DNA from 3 places in the Streptosporangium sp. NPDC006007 genome. Region 1 is predicted to be linked to each of the others. Evidence: riboswitches for the same ligand, from Rfam matches in the RefSeq annotation. Region 1 holds a riboswitch; each other region holds the start of a gene.

Region 1 (2,256 bases):
CGGAGAAGTACCGCAGGCTGCACGTCATCATCGGCGACGCCAACATGTCGGAGATCTCGACCTACCTGAAGCTGGGCTCGACGGCGCTGGTCCTGGCCATGATCGAGGACGGTTACTTCACCCGCGACCTCGTGGTGGACAACCCCGTCCAGGCGCTGCGCGCGGTCTCCCACGACCCGACGCTGAAGTACGAGATCTCCATGCGCGACGGCCGCAGGCTCACCGCGGTCCAGCTCCAGATGGAATACCTGGAGCTGGCGCGCAAGTACGCCGAGGAACGCAGCGGCAACGGCGTGGACGAGCCGACCAAGGACGTCCTGGACCGCTGGGAGTCGGTCCTCACCCGCCTGGCGGAGGACCCGATGCAGCTGTCACGGGAGCTCGACTGGGTGGCCAAGCTGGAGTTGCTGGAGGGTTACCGCACCCGCGACGGCCTGCCCTGGTCCCATCCCCGCCTGCAGCTCGTCGACCTCCAGTACTCCGACATCCGCCCCGACCGCGGCCTGTACAACCGGCTGGTGGCCCGCGGCCGGATGCAGCGCCTGGTGACCGAGGACGAGGTCCAGCGGGCCATCGAGGCCCCGCCCAGCGACACCCGGGCCTACTTCCGGGGCCGCTGCCTGAGCCAGTTCAGCGAGTCGGTGGCCGCCGCCTCCTGGGACTCGGTCATCTTCGACATCCCCGGCCGCGAGTCGCTGCAGCGCGTCCCGACCATGGAGCCGCTCCGCGGCACCAAGGCCCATGTGGGCGAGCTGTTCGACCGCTGCCGCTCCGCCGCCGACCTGGTGACCGCCCTCACCGGTGAGCAGTGATCGTCGCCTTTGGGGGAGGCGCCCGGACGGGCGCCTCCCCCAAAGGCGACGTCCGGACGCCCCGGCGAGGCGGAGGTGTCTCCGCCAGGGACGCGTCCGATGCCGTGTGGATTGACGGATGACGGCAAACCGAGGTACGTTCCGGGTGTTTTGTGGCGGTGCGAGGGAAATCCGGTGAGATTCCGGTGCGGTCGCGCCACTGTAACCGGGCCCTTCGGGACCGGGAGCCAGGTCACTCGGCCGCCACCGACCTACGAAAAGGGACGCGTCAATCCCGGAGGAGGTGGCCGTGAGCCAGATCTCGGTTCCGCAGGCCCAGCCCATCCCATGGCAGGCACTCACCCGCTGGCTGCTCGCCGTACCGGTGCTGCTGCTGGTCGCCTACCTGGTCGCCTTCGACCAGGGAGCCGTCTCGCAGGCCGGTAACTACCTGCACGAACTCATGCACGACGGGCGCCATCTGCTCGGCGTCCCGTGTCACTGAGCCGCACGTGATCGTCAAACTCATCGTCCGGGGCATGCTCGTCGGACTGCTCGCCGGCCTGTTCGCGGCCGTCTTCGCCTACACCGCGGGCGAGCCGCGCATCGATCGGGCCATCGCGCTGGAGGAGGCGGCCGCGGCGGCCTCCCCCGCCGGTGCCCACTCCCACGAGGCGGCCCAGCCCGCCCACTCCCACGACGAGGACGAGGCGCCCGTCAGCAGGAACGGCCAGCGCCTCGGACTCTTCCTCGCCCTCGGCCTGTACGGCGTGGCCGTCGGCGGCCTGTTCGCCCTCGTCTACGCGGCGGTGCGCGGCAGGGTCGGCCCCCGATCGGAACCGGTGCTCGCGGTCACCCTCGCGGCGGCGGCGTTCCTCGCGATCGTCCTGGTGCCCTTCCTGAAATATCCCGCCAACCCGCCTGCCGTCGGAGACCCCGAGACGATCGACCAGCGGACGGTGCTCTACCTGACCGCGGTGGTCGTCGGGATCCTCGCCGTCGGCGCGGGCACCGCCGCCTACCGGTACGCCTCCCGGAGCGAGCCGTGGCTGCGCTGGCTGGCCGGCGGCGCGTCCCTGCTGGTGCCGGTGGCGGCCGCCTGGATCCTCCTGCCGGAGATCGACGAGGTGCCCCCGGGCTTCCCCGCCGACCTCCTGTGGGACTTCCGTATCGCCTCCCTCGGTACCCAGGCGGTGTTCTGGCTTGGCGTCGGCGCGCTCTTCGCCTTCGCCGCGCGCCGACGCAGCCCGGTGTGACGGCCCCGGTGGGGGTCACCCGCCTGCTGCTCGTCTCCCACGGGTCGACGGCGGCGACGGCACGGGCCGCGTTCCCCGGCGACGAACCGCTCGACGGCCCCGGCCTGCGCCGGGCCGCCGGGCTGACCCCGCCGATCGGGCTGGGCGCCGCGGCGGTTCGCGCCGCCGAGCTGCGCTGCGTCCAGACGGCCGAGGCCCTCGGACTGCGG
Region 2 (2,256 bases), on a different contig from region 1:
GCACTCGGCATCGAGCACACCGTCATTCCCCCGGCCCGCGCCGAGCGGAAGGACGCGGTGCTGGTCGAGCACCCGCTCGCGCGGACCTACGAGACGCTGCGGACCTGCGAGGGCATGACGTCGGCCTACGAGTCGATCGTCGGCTATCTCCCCTACAACGCCAGGCCCACCATGTCCGGGCAGAGCGGGGAGGTCCTGCGGGCCGGGAGCTTCCTGCTGCTGCAGAGCGACCTGAGCGCCAAGGCGCTGCGCCGCCGGGTGGACGCCACGTTCCTGCGGGATCCGGCGCTGTTCACCGAGGCCGCCAACGAGCACGCGCGTGAGCTGGCCCGGCCCTGGCAGGAACGCGGGGGGCTGGAGGCGCTCGACCACATGTACGTCTCCTACCGGATCGGCCGCTGGCAGGCCGGGGCCCGGGCCGGATCACTGCGCCGGGGCGACCCGATCTGGCCGTTCCTCGACAACCGGGTGGTGCGGGCGGCACTGGGCCTGGACCAGACCTGGCGGCTGTCCGAGGAGGTCATCCACCGGCTCACCGCCGGCCTCGCCCCCTCGCTCAGGAACGTTCCGATCGAGGGAAAGCCGTGGCGGTTCACCGTGGGCAGGCGCTACTACCCCTGGCAGCGCAGGCCCGGCTTCCTGACGGCGCCGAAGACCGGCGGAGGCTGGAGCTGGCGGACCGGCCCCGACGAGACGCTGACGGCGGTGCTCCGCGACCACGTCCTCGGTCATCTCGACCTGCTGGCCCCCATCGTCGCCCCCGACGAGGTCCGCAGACTGTTCGCCGACCCGGTGCTCAAGAGGCCCGCCCAGGGCTGGCACCTCTACACCGTGGCCACGATGCTGTCCGGCGTCTATCCGGGCAGGGCCCCCGAAGGGCTCACCCCGATCCGGGTCCCCATCCCCTCGTGAGCCGGCGCCACGGAGCCGGGCTCTCCGGCCGTCGTGAACGTGAACGGCACCGCGAACCGGCACTGTGAACCGCCCTCTGTGACATCCGCCGGGGTCCGTCGGGGAAAAAATCGGAGCGGGCCGGGTTATGCTGCCGGTGCGGCTGGTTCGCCGCTCCCCGACCGGAGCGGCGAGGCAACAGGGAACCCGGTGCGACTCCGGGACTGCCCCGCAGCGGTGAGTGGGAACGACCGCCGTCACACAAGCACTGGGTGGGACAACCACCTGGGAAGCGACGGCCAGTAGGAACGAGTGCGACGCCCACGAGTCCGAATACCTGCCACCGCCCGCGTGCCGGTCGGCACGCGGCCGTCCATGGCCCCGCGGGAGGGCCGAGGGGATCGCCTTTCCCTCGGCATGCCCGCGCACGGCCGGGTTCCACGAGGGAAAAGGACCCATGAGAGACCAGCGCACCACCGTTCTCGGCTACCCCAGGATCGGCCCCGACCGGGAGTTGAAGAAGGCCGTCGAGGCCTACTGGGCCGGCACGATCGACGCCTCCCGGCTCCGTGCCGTCGGCCGCGACCTGCGCGAGCGCACCTGGACGGATCTCCGCGACGCGGGGCTGACCGACATCCCGTCCAACACCTTCTCCTTCTACGATCACGTCCTCGACACCACCGTCATGCTCGGCGCGGTCCCCGTCCGCTTCGCCGGGCTCGACGGCCTCGACCGCTACTTCGCGATGGCGCGCGGCACCCAGGGCATCGCGCCCCTGGAGATGACCAAGTGGTTCGACACGAACTACCACTACCTGGCGCCCGAGCTCGGCCCCGACACCCGGTTCCGGCTCGACTGGAAGAAGCCGCTGACCGAGTACGGCGAGGCCAGGGAGCTGGGCATCGAGACCAGGCCGGTGCTGGTCGGCCCGCTCAGCTACCTGCTGCTGGCCAAGTCAACCGCCGAGACCACGGCCGAGACCATGGCCGGGCCCGCCACCGGATCCCCCGCGGAGACCGGCGAGAGCGGCGGGGAGGCCGGCTTCTCACCGCTGCTGCTCCTGGACGACCTGCTGGACGTCTACGCCGAACTGCTGGAGCGGCTGGCCTCCGCCGGAGTCGCCGAGGTGCAGCTCGACGAGCCCGCGCTGGCCGGAGACAGGTCCGTTGAGGAGTTGAAGGCCCTCGCCCGCGCCTACGACCACCTCGGCGGGCTCAGCCACCGTCCCCGCCTGCTGGTGGCCACCTACTTCGGCGAGATCGGCGAGGCGCTGCCGGTGCTCGCGGCGTCCCGGGTCGAGGCCATCGGGCTGGACTTCGTGGCCGGTCCCGGCAACCTCGCCGGGGCCGCGGGGCTGGCGGGCAA
Region 3 (2,256 bases), on a different contig from region 1:
CCCGCGCGCTGGCCGCGGTCCTGCGCGGGGAGGGACTGGCGCGGGCGGTCGAGGTGAGCAACTACCCGGGCAACGTGGGGGTGGCCGCGCTGAGCGCGTTCACCGCCGCCCGGGGCGCGTTCGCGCGCGAGGGCAGGCTGCTCCTCACCGGCATGCCGATGGTGGCCGGGGCGGAGATCGCCAACGCCGACTCCGTGACGGAGGCCACCACCCCGCTGGCCCGGCTGGTCGGCGACTGGGCCGCCCTGGTCGTCCCGGCGCACTCCCTGCTGCGCAGCTTCGAGGACTTCGCCGCGGTGCTCCGCCGCAACCCGGCCGAGATGATGGTGGGCGGACGGCTGGAGGGGGGCTCCGACCACGTGCTCTACGGCATGATCGGCAGGTGCCTGGGGGTGGACGTCCGGCTGCTCGACTACGCGGGATACTCCGGCGGAGCCGAGGCCGCCGAGGCGCTCTACGAGGGCCGGGTGGCCGCGATCCTGGGGTCGGCGCGCTCCTTCATGCCGGACATCGCCGCGGGCCGCGTGCGGCCGCTGGTGGTCTCCTCCGCCGAGCGGATCGAGGGGATCGACGCGCCGACGCTGATGGAACGCGAGGTCCGGCTGGAGTACACAGACTGGTGCGGGCTGCTCGGCCCGCGCGGCATGAGCGCCGGGGACCGGGAGGAGGCCCTCGCCCTGTGCGACCGGATCGACGCCTCACCCCGCTGGCAGGCCGTCTGCGCGGCCAACGGCTGGAACCGGGTCTACCTGAGCGGCGACGATTTTCGTCAGTGGCTCGTCACCGAGACCCGCCGTACCCGGGGAGTGCTCAACGAGCTTGGATTAATGAGGTCTATCGCCACAAGTTGTTGGGGTAGTTGCGCCGGGCGGCACTAGATGTAGGATCCTGGTCGTTGCTGGTTCGCCCATCGGGGCGAGGTAAGAGGGAACCCGGTGAAAGTCCGGGACTGCCCCGCAGCGGTGAGCGGGAACGACCGCCGTCATGAAGCACTGGGTGAGGTCTGCCTGGGAAGCGACGGCCAGTAGGCATGCGCCAGGCGCCCGCGAGTCCGAAAACCTGCCGGTGACGTGATTGGTCCAGGGCCTCGCGGGAGGGCCCGCGGAGCGAGGCGGTCCGGTGTGCCCGGAACCGTCTGTGACGCGTGCGCCCCTTCCGGTTGAGAGCCGTGCGGGGAATACGAACGCGCGAGGGGTAACACGTGACACAGACCTTGGTCGACGTCGCCGAGGAGATCGGGCGGAACCCGGCGGACCGCCGGTTGGCCATTGAGGAGGCCGCGGCCCGGGTGATCACCGACCCGGAGAACTCCAGAGTGGCCGCCGGACTGCTGGCCGGGCTGATCGCCGACGAGGCGGCCGGGAACGGGGTCCGCACCTTCTCCGAGTCCATCGCCGCGACCCACGCGGCCGGGCTCGTCCAGGACGGGCTGGCCGCGTTCGTGACCGCCAACGCCGCCGTGCTCGACGCGCTGGTGGCACCGGACGCCGACGCCCGCTTCGAGTACTTCGGGCTGCGCACGGTCTACGACCGCTACCTGCTGCGCCACCCAGAGACCCGGAAGGTCCTGGAGCGCCCCCAGCACTTCCTCCTCCGGGTGGCCTGCGGCCTGTCGGAGACGGTCGAGGAGGCCGCCGAGCTGTACGCGCTCATGGCGACCCTGTCCTACCTGCCCAGTTCGCCCACCCTGTTCAACTCCGGGTCGCGCAGGCCCCAGCTGTCGTCCTGCTTCCTGCTCGACTCCCCGAGGGACGAGCTGGAGTCCATCTACGACCGGTACGGGCAGGTCGCGCGGCTGTCGAAGTACGCCGGGGGGATCGGCATCGCCTGGACCCGCGTCCGCTCGCGCGGCTCGCTGATCCGCGGCACCAACGGCCACTCCAACGGCATCGTGCCGTGGCTGCGCACCCTCGACTCCAGCGTCGCCGCGGTCAACCAGGGGGGACGCCGCAAGGGCGCGGCCTGCGTCTACCTGGAGTCCTGGCACGCCGACGTCGAGGAGTTCCTCGAACTGCGCGACAACACCGGCGAGGAGGCCCGCCGCACCCACAACCTGAACCTCGCCAACTGGATCCCGGACGAGTTCATGCGCCGGGTCGAGGCCGACGAGACGTGGTCGCTGTTCGACCCCAAGGAGGTCCCGCACCTCACCGACCTGTACGGCGCCGCGTTCGAGGAGGCCTACCGGGCCGCCGAGGCCGAGGGCCGGTTCGTCAAGCAGATCCCGGCCCGCGCCCTGTACGGCCGCATGATGCG

What was found. Region 1 has a riboswitch for cobalamin ahead of ABZ194_RS23595 (CbtB domain-containing protein). Riboswitches for the same ligand answer to the same signal wherever they lie in the genome.
Region 2: linked by a shared signal. The riboswitch ahead of metE (5-methyltetrahydropteroyltriglutamate--homocysteine S-methyltransferase) and the one ahead of ABZ194_RS23595 (CbtB domain-containing protein) in region 1 are both predicted to bind cobalamin.
Region 3: linked by a shared signal. The riboswitch ahead of ABZ194_RS19390 (ribonucleoside-diphosphate reductase subunit alpha) and the one ahead of ABZ194_RS23595 (CbtB domain-containing protein) in region 1 are both predicted to bind cobalamin.

What each region holds. Positions count from the first base shown of each region.
Region 1 covers NZ_JBEXUG010000035.1:48,943-51,198, forward strand. Annotated here, with positions in the region: gene dop (depupylase/deamidase Dop) at 1-812, shown strand, start outside; cobalamin riboswitch at 952-1,072, shown strand; gene ABZ194_RS23595 (CbtB domain-containing protein) at 1,102-1,296, shown strand; gene ABZ194_RS23600 (CbtA family protein) at 1,304-2,047, shown strand; gene ABZ194_RS23605 (histidine phosphatase family protein) at 2,044-2,256, shown strand, end outside.
Region 2 covers NZ_JBEXUG010000015.1:16,937-19,192, reverse strand. Annotated here, with positions in the region: gene ABZ194_RS14400 (asparagine synthase-related protein) at 1-912, shown strand, start outside; cobalamin riboswitch at 1,039-1,251, shown strand; gene metE (5-methyltetrahydropteroyltriglutamate--homocysteine S-methyltransferase) at 1,349-2,256, shown strand, end outside.
Region 3 covers NZ_JBEXUG010000024.1:24,025-26,280, forward strand. Annotated here, with positions in the region: gene ABZ194_RS19385 (tripartite tricarboxylate transporter substrate-binding protein) at 1-878, shown strand, start outside; cobalamin riboswitch at 883-1,082, shown strand; gene ABZ194_RS19390 (ribonucleoside-diphosphate reductase subunit alpha) at 1,202-2,256, shown strand, end outside.